One region of the Streptomyces sp. NPDC004752 genome, then DNA from elsewhere that is predicted to be linked to it. Evidence: riboswitches for the same ligand, from Rfam matches in the RefSeq annotation. Region 1 holds a riboswitch; each other region holds the start of a gene.
The links. A riboswitch is a leader RNA that binds a small molecule or an ion and turns the genes downstream of it on or off. The one in region 1 is predicted to bind cyclic di-AMP.
Positions count from the first base shown of each region.

Region 2: another riboswitch for cyclic di-AMP. It lies ahead of ACWEKM_RS24000 (M23 family metallopeptidase); the one in region 1 lies ahead of ACWEKM_RS16870 (transglycosylase family protein).
Region 3: another riboswitch for cyclic di-AMP. It lies ahead of ACWEKM_RS26075 (NlpC/P60 family protein); the one in region 1 lies ahead of ACWEKM_RS16870 (transglycosylase family protein).

Region 1 is NZ_JBSGBN010000035.1:1,769-5,841, forward strand. Features, by position in the region: gene ACWEKM_RS16865 (transglycosylase family protein) at 1-962, shown strand, start outside; cyclic di-AMP (ydaO/yuaA leader) riboswitch at 1,145-1,312, shown strand; gene ACWEKM_RS16870 (transglycosylase family protein) at 1,317-2,060, shown strand; gene eno (phosphopyruvate hydratase) at 2,680-3,966, shown strand.
Region 2 is NZ_JBSGBN010000059.1:3,712-7,784, forward strand. Features, by position in the region: gene ACWEKM_RS23985 (helix-turn-helix domain-containing protein) at 1-431, shown strand, start outside; gene ACWEKM_RS23990 (DUF6126 family protein) at 428-550, shown strand; gene ACWEKM_RS23995 (tyrosine-protein phosphatase) at 587-1,384, opposite strand; cyclic di-AMP (ydaO/yuaA leader) riboswitch at 1,927-2,084, shown strand; gene ACWEKM_RS24000 (M23 family metallopeptidase) at 2,089-3,054, shown strand; gene ACWEKM_RS24005 (SGNH/GDSL hydrolase family protein) at 3,355-4,073, shown strand, end outside.
Region 3 is NZ_JBSGBN010000067.1:32,803-36,875, reverse strand. Features, by position in the region: gene pcrA (DNA helicase PcrA) at 1-2,342, opposite strand, end outside; cyclic di-AMP (ydaO/yuaA leader) riboswitch at 2,659-2,830, shown strand; gene ACWEKM_RS26075 (NlpC/P60 family protein) at 2,839-4,068, shown strand.

The DNA.
Region 1 (4,073 bases):
GCTCGTGGAGCGCCAGCTTCGGCAACGGGTACTTCGGCGGACTGCAGATCTCGCAGCAGGACTGGGGCAAGTACGGCGGTCTTGAGTATGCGACGACCCCGGACCAGGCCAGTCGTTCGCAGCAGATAGCCGTCGCCGAGAAGATCCTCGCCGACCAGGGCACCACCCCGTGGGCGACCTGTGCCCGGCTCTCCGGGCTCACCTCGAAGTCGGGCTCCGTCGGCGTCGACACCGGCATGGGGGACGGCCGTTCGTCCGGTACGAAGGACTCCGGAGCCGCTTCCGGTTCGTCGGGTTCACAGGGTTCACCCGAATCCCCCGAGTCGCCGGGATCGGCCGACTCGTCTGGATCATCTGGCTCATCTGGATCATTCGGCTTGTCCGACTCGTCCTCATCCTCGTCCTCGACCTCATCCGCTGGTTCGTCCTCGTCCTCCGGCCCGTCCTCATCCCCTGACTCGTCGGATGTCGACCCGGACGCCTCGCCGTTCGCCTCTCCCTCGCCGAGCGCGAGCGCCAGTGTGAGTGCGAGCCGCGGTGCGACGGACGGGAGTACGGGAGCCGCCGAGCCCGGCGGGTCGGCCTCGTCCGACCCCGGCGCCGGGCCGGAGGGCGACTCGCCCACGGAGGCGCCCAAGTCCGACCCCTCGGGCAACTCCTCGCGAAGTGGCGGTTCTTGGAGCCTGGTCGACACCGGCTCCCTGAACGGCGGTCGCCATCGGGGCGACAGCGCGGATGAAAGCAGGGCAAGCGGGGCAAGTGGCCGGGTGTCGGGCTCGTCCGGTCGGCATGCCTACACCGTCCGCGTCGGCGACACCCTCGCCTCCATCGCCGACTCCCGTGGCGTGGACGGCGGATGGCGTGCGCTCTATGCCGCCAACGAGAAGGCCATCGGTGCCGACCCGAACCACATCGCCCCCGGTCAGACCCTGGAAGTCGGGACCGAAACGGGCGAAAAGTAGCGGGAGTTGGCGTCCCGCTTCGGGCTCAATGTCCGGTTTGGTGAAAGTGTGGGATGAGTCTCAGAAGCCCTGATCGTCTTTGAAATTCCGCCGATCGCGTGGCTACGGTCAGGACCGTTCGCCACCGCGAGCCCCGGCTGCCGCAACGCCTAGTCCTGCCAGCGGCCGTCCGGGAACAGCCGTCGCGTCAAGCGCCGTAGGCAGGAGCGGGGGACCCAAGGTAAGTGCCGCGCCGGTCGGTTGACCGAAGCGGCTCGGGGTGAAGTCGCGCCTCCACAGGGAGGTGCGGCCGGGCAACTCAACCGGCCCGAACCCGACAGCTCACCTCGCAGGCGTCGGTGAGGGGATCCATCCATGCTGTTTTCCGGCAAGGGCAAGCACCGTCGTCCGTCCAAGGCCACCCGCGTGGTGGCACTCGCCGGTGTCACCGGCGCCGCCGTCGCCGCCCCGCTGATGGCGGCCGGCAACGCCTCCGCCGCCACCGCCTCCGAGTGGGACGCCGTCGCCCAGTGCGAGTCCGGCGGCAACTGGTCCATCAACACCGGCAACGGCTACTACGGCGGCCTGCAGTTCTCGGCCTCCACCTGGGCCGCATACGGCGGCACTCAGTACGCGGCCACCGCCGACAAGGCCGGCAAGGCACAGCAGATAGCGATCGCCGAGAAGGTCCTCGCCGGCCAGGGCAAGGGCGCCTGGCCGGTCTGCGGCAAGGGCCTGTCGAGCGCCTCCTACTCCGGCGGCTCCGCATCCGGCGGCGGTGCCGACACCGGCTCCTCGAACACCACCACCGGCAGCGGTTCCTCGAACGCCCCCACGGACACCGGCTCCTCGAACGCCGGCGCCGACCGCTCCACCGAGCGGCAGGCGGCCTCCCGCTCCGCCGACCGCCCGGCCGCGAGCAAGACCGTCACCACCCCGACCGGCAAGAAGGTCAAGAAGGGCGATGGCGAGTACAAGGTCGTCAAGGGCGACACCCTCAGCTCGATCGCCGAGCAGCACGGCGTGAAGGGCGGCTGGCAGAAGCTGTTCCAGCTGAACAAGGACATCATCGAGAACGCCGACCTCATCTACCCGGGCCAGCAACTGCACCTGAAGTGACAGCCGGACGGTAGTCCGGGCACGGCTCCGACTCCGGCCCCGGTCACGGCCGCGACCCCGGCTACGACCCTGGCTTCGGCTACGACCCTGGCCCCGACCCCCGGCCCGGCCGCGCCCTCCCCCGTAGCGGGTGCCCCGGGCCCGCCCCCGTCCCCACGGGCTCCCCGCCCCGGCGCGTTCTCCCCCGTACGCGCCGGGGCGGGGTCTTTCTGCCCCGCCCCCTTCCCGGCCTGCTCCTTCTGCTCCTTCCGGCCGTCACCGTTTCCCGGCCTGCTCCTTCTGCTTCTCGCGGCCGCTCCGATGTCCGGCCCGCCCTCTCCGCTTCTCCCGGCCCGCCCCCACGTCCCGGCTCGGCTCCCTCCGCTTCTCCCGGCCCGCCCCCTTCCCGGCCCGCTCCCTCGGCCCGCCCCATGTCCAGCCCCGCCCCAGGCCCGCCCAGGCCGCCCCTCTCAGCCCCAACGGCCCCACCCTTTGTTCCGTTCGGAAACAATGTGTACCGTCAGCCTGTCGTCACCCTGTCCACGGGGCGGTCGGCGATCGGCCGGGGGCCCCGGGCCGGTTAGGCTCTAGTCGCAAGGCGCACAGCCCCGCACTTCCAGCGTCACATTCCAAGAAGGAGATGCTCGTGCCGTCCATCGACGTCGTCGTAGCCCGGGAAATCCTGGACTCCCGAGGCAATCCCACGGTCGAGGTCGAGGTCGGCCTCGACGACGGCAGCACGGGTCGTGCCGCCGTCCCGTCCGGCGCCTCCACCGGCGCCTTCGAGGCCATCGAGCTGCGCGACGGTGACCCCAACCGCTACCAGGGCAAGGGCGTCGAGAAGGCCGTCCTCGCCGTCATCGAGCAGATCGGCCCGGAGCTGGTCGGCTACGACGCCACCGAGCAGCGCCTGATCGACCAGGCCATGTTCGACCTGGACGCCACCGACAACAAGGGCTCGCTCGGCGCCAACGCCATCCTGGGCGTCTCCCTCGCCGTCGCCCACGCCGCCTCCGAGGCCAGCGACCTCCCCCTCTTCCGCTACCTGGGCGGCCCGAACGCGCACCTGCTGCCGGTGCCGATGATGAACATCCTGAACGGCGGCTCGCACGCCGACTCCAACGTGGACATCCAGGAGTTCATGATCGCCCCGATCGGCGCGGAGTCCTTCTCCGAGGCCCTGCGCTGGGGCACCGAGGTCTACCACACCCTCAAGTCCGTCCTGAAGTCCAAGGGCCTGTCCACCGGCCTCGGCGACGAGGGCGGCTTCGCCCCGAACCTGGGCTCCAACCGCGAGGCCCTCGACCTCATCCTCGAAGCGATCAAGCAGGCCGGGTACGTCGCCGGCGAGCAGATCGCCCTGGCGCTCGACGTCGCCGCCTCCGAGTTCTACAAGGAGGGCAAGTACGTCTTCGAGGGCAAGGAGCGCTCCGCCGCCGAGATGACGGAGTACTACGAGGAGCTGGTCGCGGCCTACCCGCTCGTCTCCATCGAGGACCCGCTGTTCGAGGACGACTGGGCCGGCTGGAAGGTCATCACGGACAAGCTCGGCGACAAGGTCCAGCTGGTCGGCGACGACCTGTTCGTCACCAACCCCGAGCGCCTCGCCCGCGGCATCGAGGAGGGCACCGCCAACGCCCTGCTCGTCAAGGTCAACCAGATCGGCTCGCTGACCGAGACCCTGGACGCCGTCGAGCTGGCCCAGCGCAGCGGCTTCAAGTGCATGATGTCCCACCGCTCCGGTGAGACCGAGGACGTCACCATCGCCGACCTGGCCGTCGCCACCAACTGCGGTCAGATCAAGACCGGCGCCCCGGCCCGCTCCGAGCGCGTCGCCAAGTACAACCAGCTGCTGCGCATCGAGGAGATCCTCGACGACGCCGCGGTGTACGCGGGCCGCAGCGCGTTCCCGCGCTTCAAGGGCTGATCAGGCGAGGGGTAAGGCACAGCCAGTCGTACGTACGTCCCCGTACCCGGTCCCGTACCGTGTCCGGGGACGTACGCGCGTATGACGCAGGCAGGCAAGGGGAGGCG
Region 2 (4,073 bases), on a different contig from region 1:
CGCTGGCCCGCATCTACGATACGACCGTCTCGGAGCTGCTCGGTGAGACCGTCGCCGACCGGGACGCGATCGTGGGCGCCGCCACCATGGAGCCGACCCGCGCGGGCGGCTGGACCTACTGGCAGGCGGGGGCGTCCGGCCGCGGCATGCAGGCGCTGCGGGTCCGCGTGCCGTACGGCTCGCAGGGCGACATCGTGCGCGTGCACCCCGGCGAGGAGTGGCTGTACGTCCTCAAGGGGCGGCTCGGACTGCGCCTCGGGGACACCGCCCATGTCCTCGCGCCCGGCGACAGCGCGCACTTCGACTCGCTGACCCCGCACCGCCTCGCCGCCGAGGACCACGACGGGGTGGAGCTCCTGTTCGTCCACACCCTGCTGCAGAGTCCCACGGCCGCGCTGTGCCTGGGCCCCATCACTGGAGAGCTGCCATGACCGACATGGAGGAGAAGTTCCCCCGCGCCCTGTGGATCCGGCTGATCATCTACATCGCCGTCGGCCATATCGTGGCCGGTTTCATCTATCTGCTGTTCGAGGTGGGCGCCAAGGGGTGAGCGACGGCGGGGTGAGCGGTCTCGGGTGAGCGGCCGTCAGTCGAGCAGCCGCTCGCGCAGCCGCTCCCGGGTCCCCGGTGCCAGCCCCAACCCCTGTTCCAGATAGGCGTCGACACCGCCCCAGGTCTGCTCGATGGTCTCCTCGGCCGCCGTCAGATACTCGGCGCGCGCGTCGAAGAGCGGGCTGAGCAGTTCCATGACCTCGGGCGTGTACGCGGTGTCCGCGCTGCCGCTGCGGCGCACCCGGTAGCGGCGGTGCTTGGCGTTCGACTCCAGATAGTCGGTCAGGATCGCCTCGCGTTCCACGCCCAGGGCGAGCAGCGTCACGGCAATGGACAGGCCCGCGCGGTCCTTGCCCGCCGCGCAGTGCATCAGGGCTGGGACGCTGTCCTCGGCCAGCGCGTGCAGCACCCGGGAGTGCTCGGCGGTGCGCTCCGCGATGATCGAGCGGTACGAGACGACCATCCGGTTCGCGGCCTTGCCGTCGCCGAGGAGCTGCCGCAGTTGGCCGATGTCGCCGTCGCGGACCATCGTCCAGAACTCGGCGCCGTCCGCCGGGTCGGTCAGCGGCAGATTGACGTTGCGCACGCCGGGCAGTTCGACGTCCGGACCCTCCAGCTTCTGGTCGGCCGCGTTGCGGAAGTCGAAGATCGTGTGCAGGCCCAGGGAGGAGAGGAACGCGGCGTCGGTCTCGGTCGCGTGCGCCAGGTGGCCGCTGCGGAACAGCACCCCGCGGCGCACCCGCCGACCGTCCGCGGTCGGCAGTCCGCCCACGTCACGGAAGTTGCGCACACCGGCCAGTTCGGGTTCGGTCGACGGGACCTGCTGCGTCACGGAGGCTCCTCGCGGTCGGACCCCGCGACGCGGTTCGCCGGCGGGCATGTCGTCGACCCTACGACATGGTTTTCCCATGGCGACGAGTTGTCCACAGGCGTTGCCACCAAGGCCCGCCGCCCTTGACGATGCGGAGACGTGAGCGAGTCTGTGGGCAGTTGTGAGGAGCGCGGTGCAGTACCCGCGCGGGGACGAGGCCGTGGTTGCGTACCGGGCTCCGCGGTGGCCTGGATGTGACGGTTCTTCTACTGTGTCGCGTCCAGCCCTTCTGTCGGAGTTGCCCGCTTATGTGGTGAGGGGCGTGAGGAGCGTCATACCTGTGACGGTGCGTTGTCCGTCATGTTCACGTAATACGCCTTCTCCTCGCGGGAATTGAGCAGGCACACCACATCCAAATGCACGGACGGTGACCGGGAATTCCGGCAACGGATCAAGTAAAAAGCGCACCAAGTGAAGCGGCTCCTTGTCCGTTTGCATCCTGCTCCCTTACGTTCGCCACCCATCCGGACGGACCGCCGAATCCTGCCGCCGCCCGGATCCCGGACACCCACCCACCCGTGCCCGGCAGGAGCGGGGGACCCACCAGGCGCGACTGCCTGTCCCGGTCTCCGGGACGGCTAGGGGTGAAGCCGCGCTGCGCGCGGCCGGGCAACTCCAGCCCGAACCCGACAGCTCACCTCGTAGGCGCCGGAGAGGAATTCGCCATGCCCGCGAAGGGTAAGCACCGTCGTCCCAAGTCCCAGCGACTCACCCGCCGCATCGCCGCCGTCGGAACGGGTGGTGCCGCGCTGGCCCTGCCGTTCATCGGCGCCGCCGGGGCGCACGCCGCCACCCCCGAGACGGCGCCCGGCGCCGCCGCGCAGCAGCCCGTGCGGTCCGTGGCCGGCGTCGCCGAGAAGAAGACGGCCGCCGAGGACTCCGGCACCCGGACATACTCGGTGCGGCCGGGCGACTGGCTCGCCAAGATCGCCGAGGAGCAGCACATCGGCGGCGGTTGGCAGCGGATCTACCAGGACAACCGCGAGGCCATCGGCGGCAACCCGTCGCTGATCCACCCGGGCCTGAAGCTCACGCTCGGCGAGCGGGCCGTGGCGGGGAGCGGCTCCTCGTCCGTCGAGCCCTCGTCCGCGAAGTCGTCGTTCGCCGAGTCCCTACAGTCGCCATCGGTGCCGTCGCCGTCGCCGTCGTCGGACATGTCGACCGAGAGCGCTCCGGTCGCCCAGCACACCGACGCCGCCAACGCCGCCGACACGGCCGCCTCCACCGGCTACGGCCTGCCGGTCGACGGCGCCCGCATCGGGACCCCCTACCGCGCGGCAGGCAGCATGTGGTCCAGCGGCTACCACACCGGTGTCGACTTCGTCGTCCCGACCGGCACCGCGCTCAAGGCGGTCGGCGCGGGCACGGTCGTCTCCGCGGGCTGGGGCGGCGCCTACGGCAACCAGGTGGTCGTCAAGCTCGACGACGGCCACTACGCGCAGTACGCCCATCTGTCGCAGCTGTCCGTCTCGGCCGGCCAGACCGTGACCCCGGGCCAGCAGGTCGGCCTGTCCGGCGCGACCGGCAATGTGACGGGCCCGCACCTGCACTTCGAGATCCGCACCACGCCGAACTACGGCTCGGACGTGGACCCGCTCGCCTATCTCCGCTCGCACGGCGTCACCGTCTGACGACCACGGCGCCCCCCTGCACACCCGAAGGCCGGACCCCGATCCCCGGGCCCGGCCTTCGGCATACCCGCGGCGTATGCGTCCGGCGGGTCCGCCAGGGGGCTCGTCGGCGGGTCCGTCGGCGGGTCCGGTAACTCACCGGCCAACACCCGTGCTCTGTGGCCTATTCCCACATCGGGAAACTCTTCGAGAGTGTCCTATCTCACCGTTCGTCAATCCCTTCCTACGATCGCGTAGGTCACATCGGAAGGGGAATCATGGCCCGACGTGGCAGACGATTCGAAGAGTGACAACACAGCTGTGATCGGGTCGTACGTGGCGGTGGGGGACAGCTTCACCGAGGGCGTCGGCGACCCCGGCCCCGACGGGGCGTTCGTCGGCTGGGCCGACCGGTTCGCGGTCCTGCTCGCGGACCGCCGGCCCGAGGACGACTTCCGGTACACCAATCTCGCCGTGCGCGGGAGGCTGCTCGACCAGATCGTGGCCGAGCAGATCCCGCGGGCGGTCGAACTGGCGCCGGATCTCGTCTCCTTCTGCGCGGGCGGCAATGACATCCTCCGTCCCGGCACCGACCCGGACGAGGTGGCGGAGCGCTTCGAGCGGGCCGTGGCCAAGCTCACCTCGGCGGTCGGCACCGTGCTGGTGACGACCGGCTTCGACACCCGTGGTGTGCCCGTGCTCAAGCATCTGCGCGGCAGGATCGCCACCTACAACGGGCATGTCCGGGCCATCGCCGACCAGTACGGCTGCCCTGTGCTCGACCTGTGGTCCCTGAAGGCCGTGCAGGACCGCCGGGCCTGGGACGACGACCGGATCCACCTCTCGCCCGAGGGGCACACGCGCGTAGCGCTGCGGGCCGGTCAGGCCCTCGGCGTCGGGGTTCCGGCCGACCCGGAACAGCCCTGGCCGCCGCTCCCGTCCCGCGGCACCCTCGAAGTGCGCCGCGACGACGTCCACTGGGCCCGTGAGTACCTGGTCCCGTGGATCGGCCGCCGACTGCGCGGCGAGTCCTCGGGCGA
Region 3 (4,073 bases), on a different contig from region 1:
ACGGCCAGGGCGACCACCGGCTTCTCCGACGTCCTGCGCGTGGCGAACCCGGACGCGCCCGCCGCGGACGAACGGGAGCGGGACGAGGACAGCGAGGCCGCGATGCCGGACGTCGGCCCGGACGACACGGGCGCCGGGGCTCCCGTCCGCTTCCACTCCATGTGGGCGGCCGGGATCTCCTCCAGGAACCGCGAGGGCGGGTTGTACGAGGGCTGGCCCCAGGCGCTGCGCATCGCCGACCGCGTGAGGTACAGCCGCTCCCGCGCGCGCGTGATGCCGACGTATGCCAGGCGCCGCTCCTCCTCCAGCTCCTTGGTCTGGCCGAGGGCGCGCATATGCGGGAAGACGCCGTCCTCCATGCCGGTCAGGAAGACCACCGGGAACTCCAGGCCCTTGGCGGTGTGCAGGGTCATCAGGGTGATGACGCCGTCGCCCTCCTCCCCGTCCGGGATCTGGTCGGAGTCGGCGACCAGCGCGACCTGCTCCAGGAAGTCGGCGAGCGTGCTCCCCGCGGCCGCCTCGCCCGCGCCGCGCTCCTGCTCGAACTCCAGGGCCACGGACGCGAGTTCCTGGAGGTTCTCGATCCGGGTCTCGTCCTGCGGGTCGGTCGATGCCTGCAACTCGGCGAGGTAGCCGGTGCGTTCGAGCACCGCCTCCAGGACGGTCGCCGGGCCCGCGCTGGACTCGACGATCGTACGCAGCTCCTCCATCAGCACGTTGAACCGCTTGACGGCGTTGGTGGACCGCGCGGCCATGCCGTATGCCTCGTCCACGCGGCGCAGCGCCTGTGAGAAGCCGATCTTCTCGCGCTGCGCGAGCGCGTCGATCATCGCCTCGGCGCGCTCGCCGATGCCGCGCTTGGGCACGTTCAGGATGCGGCGCAGCGGGACCGAGTCCTCCGGGTTGGCCAGCACCCGCAGGTAGGCGAGGACGTCCCGGACCTCCTTGCGTTCGTAGAAGCGGACGCCACCGACGACCTTGTAGGGCAGGCCGACGCGGATGAAGACCTCTTCGAAGACACGGGACTGGGCGTTGGTGCGGTAGAACACGGCGACGTCGCCGGACTTCGCCTCGCCCGCGTCGGTCAGCCGGTCTATCTCGTCGGCGACGAACTGCGCCTCGTCGTGCTCGGTGTCCGCGACATACCCGGTGATGGTGGCGCCCGCGCCCGCGTTGGTCCACAGGTTCTTGGGGCGGCGGGACTCGTTGCGCTCGATGACGGCGTTGGCGGCGGACAGGATCGTCTGCGTGGAGCGGTAGTTCTGCTCCAACAGGATCGTCGTCGCGTCCGGGTAGTCCTCCTCGAACTGGAGGATGTTGCGGATGGTCGCGCCACGGAAGGCGTAGATCGACTGGTCGGCGTCGCCCACGACGCACAGTTCGGCGGGCGGCAGGGCGTGCTCGGCCGGCGCCACGTCCACCGGGTGCTCGGCGGTGCCGACGAGTTCGCGCACCAGCGCGTACTGCGCGTGGTTGGTGTCCTGGTACTCGTCCACGAGCACATGGCGGAAACGGCGGCGGTAGTGCTCCGCGACGTCCGGGAACGCGCGCAGCAGATTGACCGTCGTCATGATCAGGTCGTCGAAGTCGAGGGCGTTCGCCTCGCGCAGCCGCGACTGGTAGAGCGCGTACGCCTGGGCGAGGGTCTTGTCGAATCCCTCGCTCGCCCGGGCGGCGAAGTCCTCCTCGTCGATCAGCTCGTTCTTCAGGTTGCTGATCTTGGCGCTGAAGGACTTGGGCGGGAAGCGCTTGGGGTCGAGGTCCAGGTCACGGCAGACCAGGGCCATCAGGCGCTTGGAGTCGGCGGCGTCGTAGATCGAGAAGGACGAGGTGAAGCCGAGGCGCTTGCTTTCGCGGCGCAGGATGCGCACGCACGCGCTGTGGAAGGTCATCACCCACATCGCGTGGGCGCGCGGGCCGACGAGCTGCTCGACGCGCTCCTTCATCTCGCCCGCGGCCTTGTTGGTGAAGGTGATCGCGAGGATCTGCCCCGGGTGCACCTTGCGCTCCGCCAACAGATGGGCGATGCGGTGCGTGAGCACGCGGGTCTTGCCGGAGCCGGCGCCGGCCACGATGAGCAGCGGGGAGCCGGAGTGCACGACGGCGGCACGCTGGTTGTCGTTCAACCCGTGCAGAAGCGCGGCCGGGTCGATGACCGGCCGTGGAGCGCCGTCCCCGTAGTAAGCGTCCCTGTCCGGGGGCAGGTCGAACTTCCCGCCGAACAGATCGTCCGGAACCGGCTCCGGAGCGTGATCGTCCTCGGGCGGCGGCGGGGGCTCCCCCTCCTGCCCACGGGGGGCCTGGAGGTCCGCCAGGAAGCTGTCGTCAAAGAGGCTGCTCATCGCTCTCCGAGTCTAGGCCGCACCACCGACAACCCGCCGCCACCCCGAGAACATGACCCGGTTCCCTCGGCGGGTCCCGCTCCGGCCGCAGGCCGGGCACATGCCGGGCCCAGGCCGACCACATGCCGACCACATGCTGACCACATGCCGGACAAGCCGCTCACCGTGCGGAATCATCCTGTCACTCACACGGAATCCACCATCAGGTCACGAAAATGTATCGGGCATATCACCCATCAACCTTCACAGGCGCCACAGGAGTTGGCTACCGTTCCGGTCAGGTCGTACGACCCCCACCGGCGAACGTCGCCGGGCCGTACGGCCTCCGCCGAGTCCGGCGCGCCTCCCGTGGCGCACGGAGCCGGGGACCCACACCGACTTGGGGTGAATCGGCCCAACTCCCTCGCGGGGAACGGCCGTAGGGCAACCCTTCCGAACCACCCGCCCGAACCCGACAGCTAACTCGGTAGGCGGAAGACGGAAGGAGTCGCCTCCCTTGGCGTCGCATCGCAAGTCGCGCTCCGCGGGTACCCGCGCGGCCGGCATACGTACCGGCATACGCACCCCCGCCCTGGCCACCGCCGCCCTCACCTCCGTGGCCCTGCTCTCCCAGACGGCGTACGCAGCCCCCACTCCCGACGGCGACCGGCCGAGCGTGGAGGAGGTGCAGAAGAAGGTCGACGACCTGTATCGGCAGGCCGAGTCGGCAACCGAGAAGTACAACGCGGCCAAGGAGAAGTCCGGCAAGCAGCGCAAGCGCGTCGACACCCTCCTGGACGATGTCGCCCAGCGTACGGAGCGGCTCAACAAGGCCCGTGAGGAACTGGGCACGTTCGCCGCCGCGCAGTACCGGACCGGGTCCACCACCCCCGACACCGCCACCTTCCTGCTCGCGGACACCCCGCAGGACTACTTCGACCAGACCCAGCTGATGGGCCGGCTGACCTCGCGCCAGAAGACCGCGGTCGACGACTATGTCACCGAGCAGTCGGCGACGATGAAGAAGCGGCGGGAGGCCACGAAGAGCCTGGAGACTCTCACCGAGTCGCAGGACGAGCTGAAGACCGCCAAGACCACCGTCCAGAAGAAGCTCTCCACCGCGCGCCAGTTGCTGTCCGAGCTGACGGCCGAGGAGAAGGCGCGGCTCGCGGAGATCGAGAAGCGCAAGCAGGAGGAGGCCGCGCGGAAGGCGGCCGAGCTGGCCAAGAAGCAGGCGGCACAGGAGGCGGCACAGCAGAAGAGCGACGCGTCGAACTCCACGGACTCGTCATCGTCCTCGTCGTCCACTTCCTCTTCATCGTCGTCTTCGTCTTCATCGTCTTCCTCCTCTTCGTCGTCGTCTTCCTCTTCGTCGTCTTCCTCGTACGCCACCAAGGCCGAGAAGGCGATCGCGTTCGCCCGCGCACAGATCGGCAAGCCGTACGTCTGGGGTGCCACCGGACCCGGCTCCTACGACTGCTCGGGACTCACCCAGGCCGCCTGGAAGGCCGCGGGCGTCACCCTGCCGCGCACCACCTACAGCCAGGTCGAGTCCGGCACCACGGTCTCCCTCGCCAACGCCCAGCCCGGTGACCTGGTCTTCTTCTACGACGACATCAGCCACGTCGGCCTCTACATCGGCAACGGCATGATGATCCACGCCCCGAAGCCGGGCGCCTACGTCCGCACGGAGTCGATCTACTACGCCGGAGATTCGATCATCCACAGCGTGGTACGGCCGGCCTGACCCGG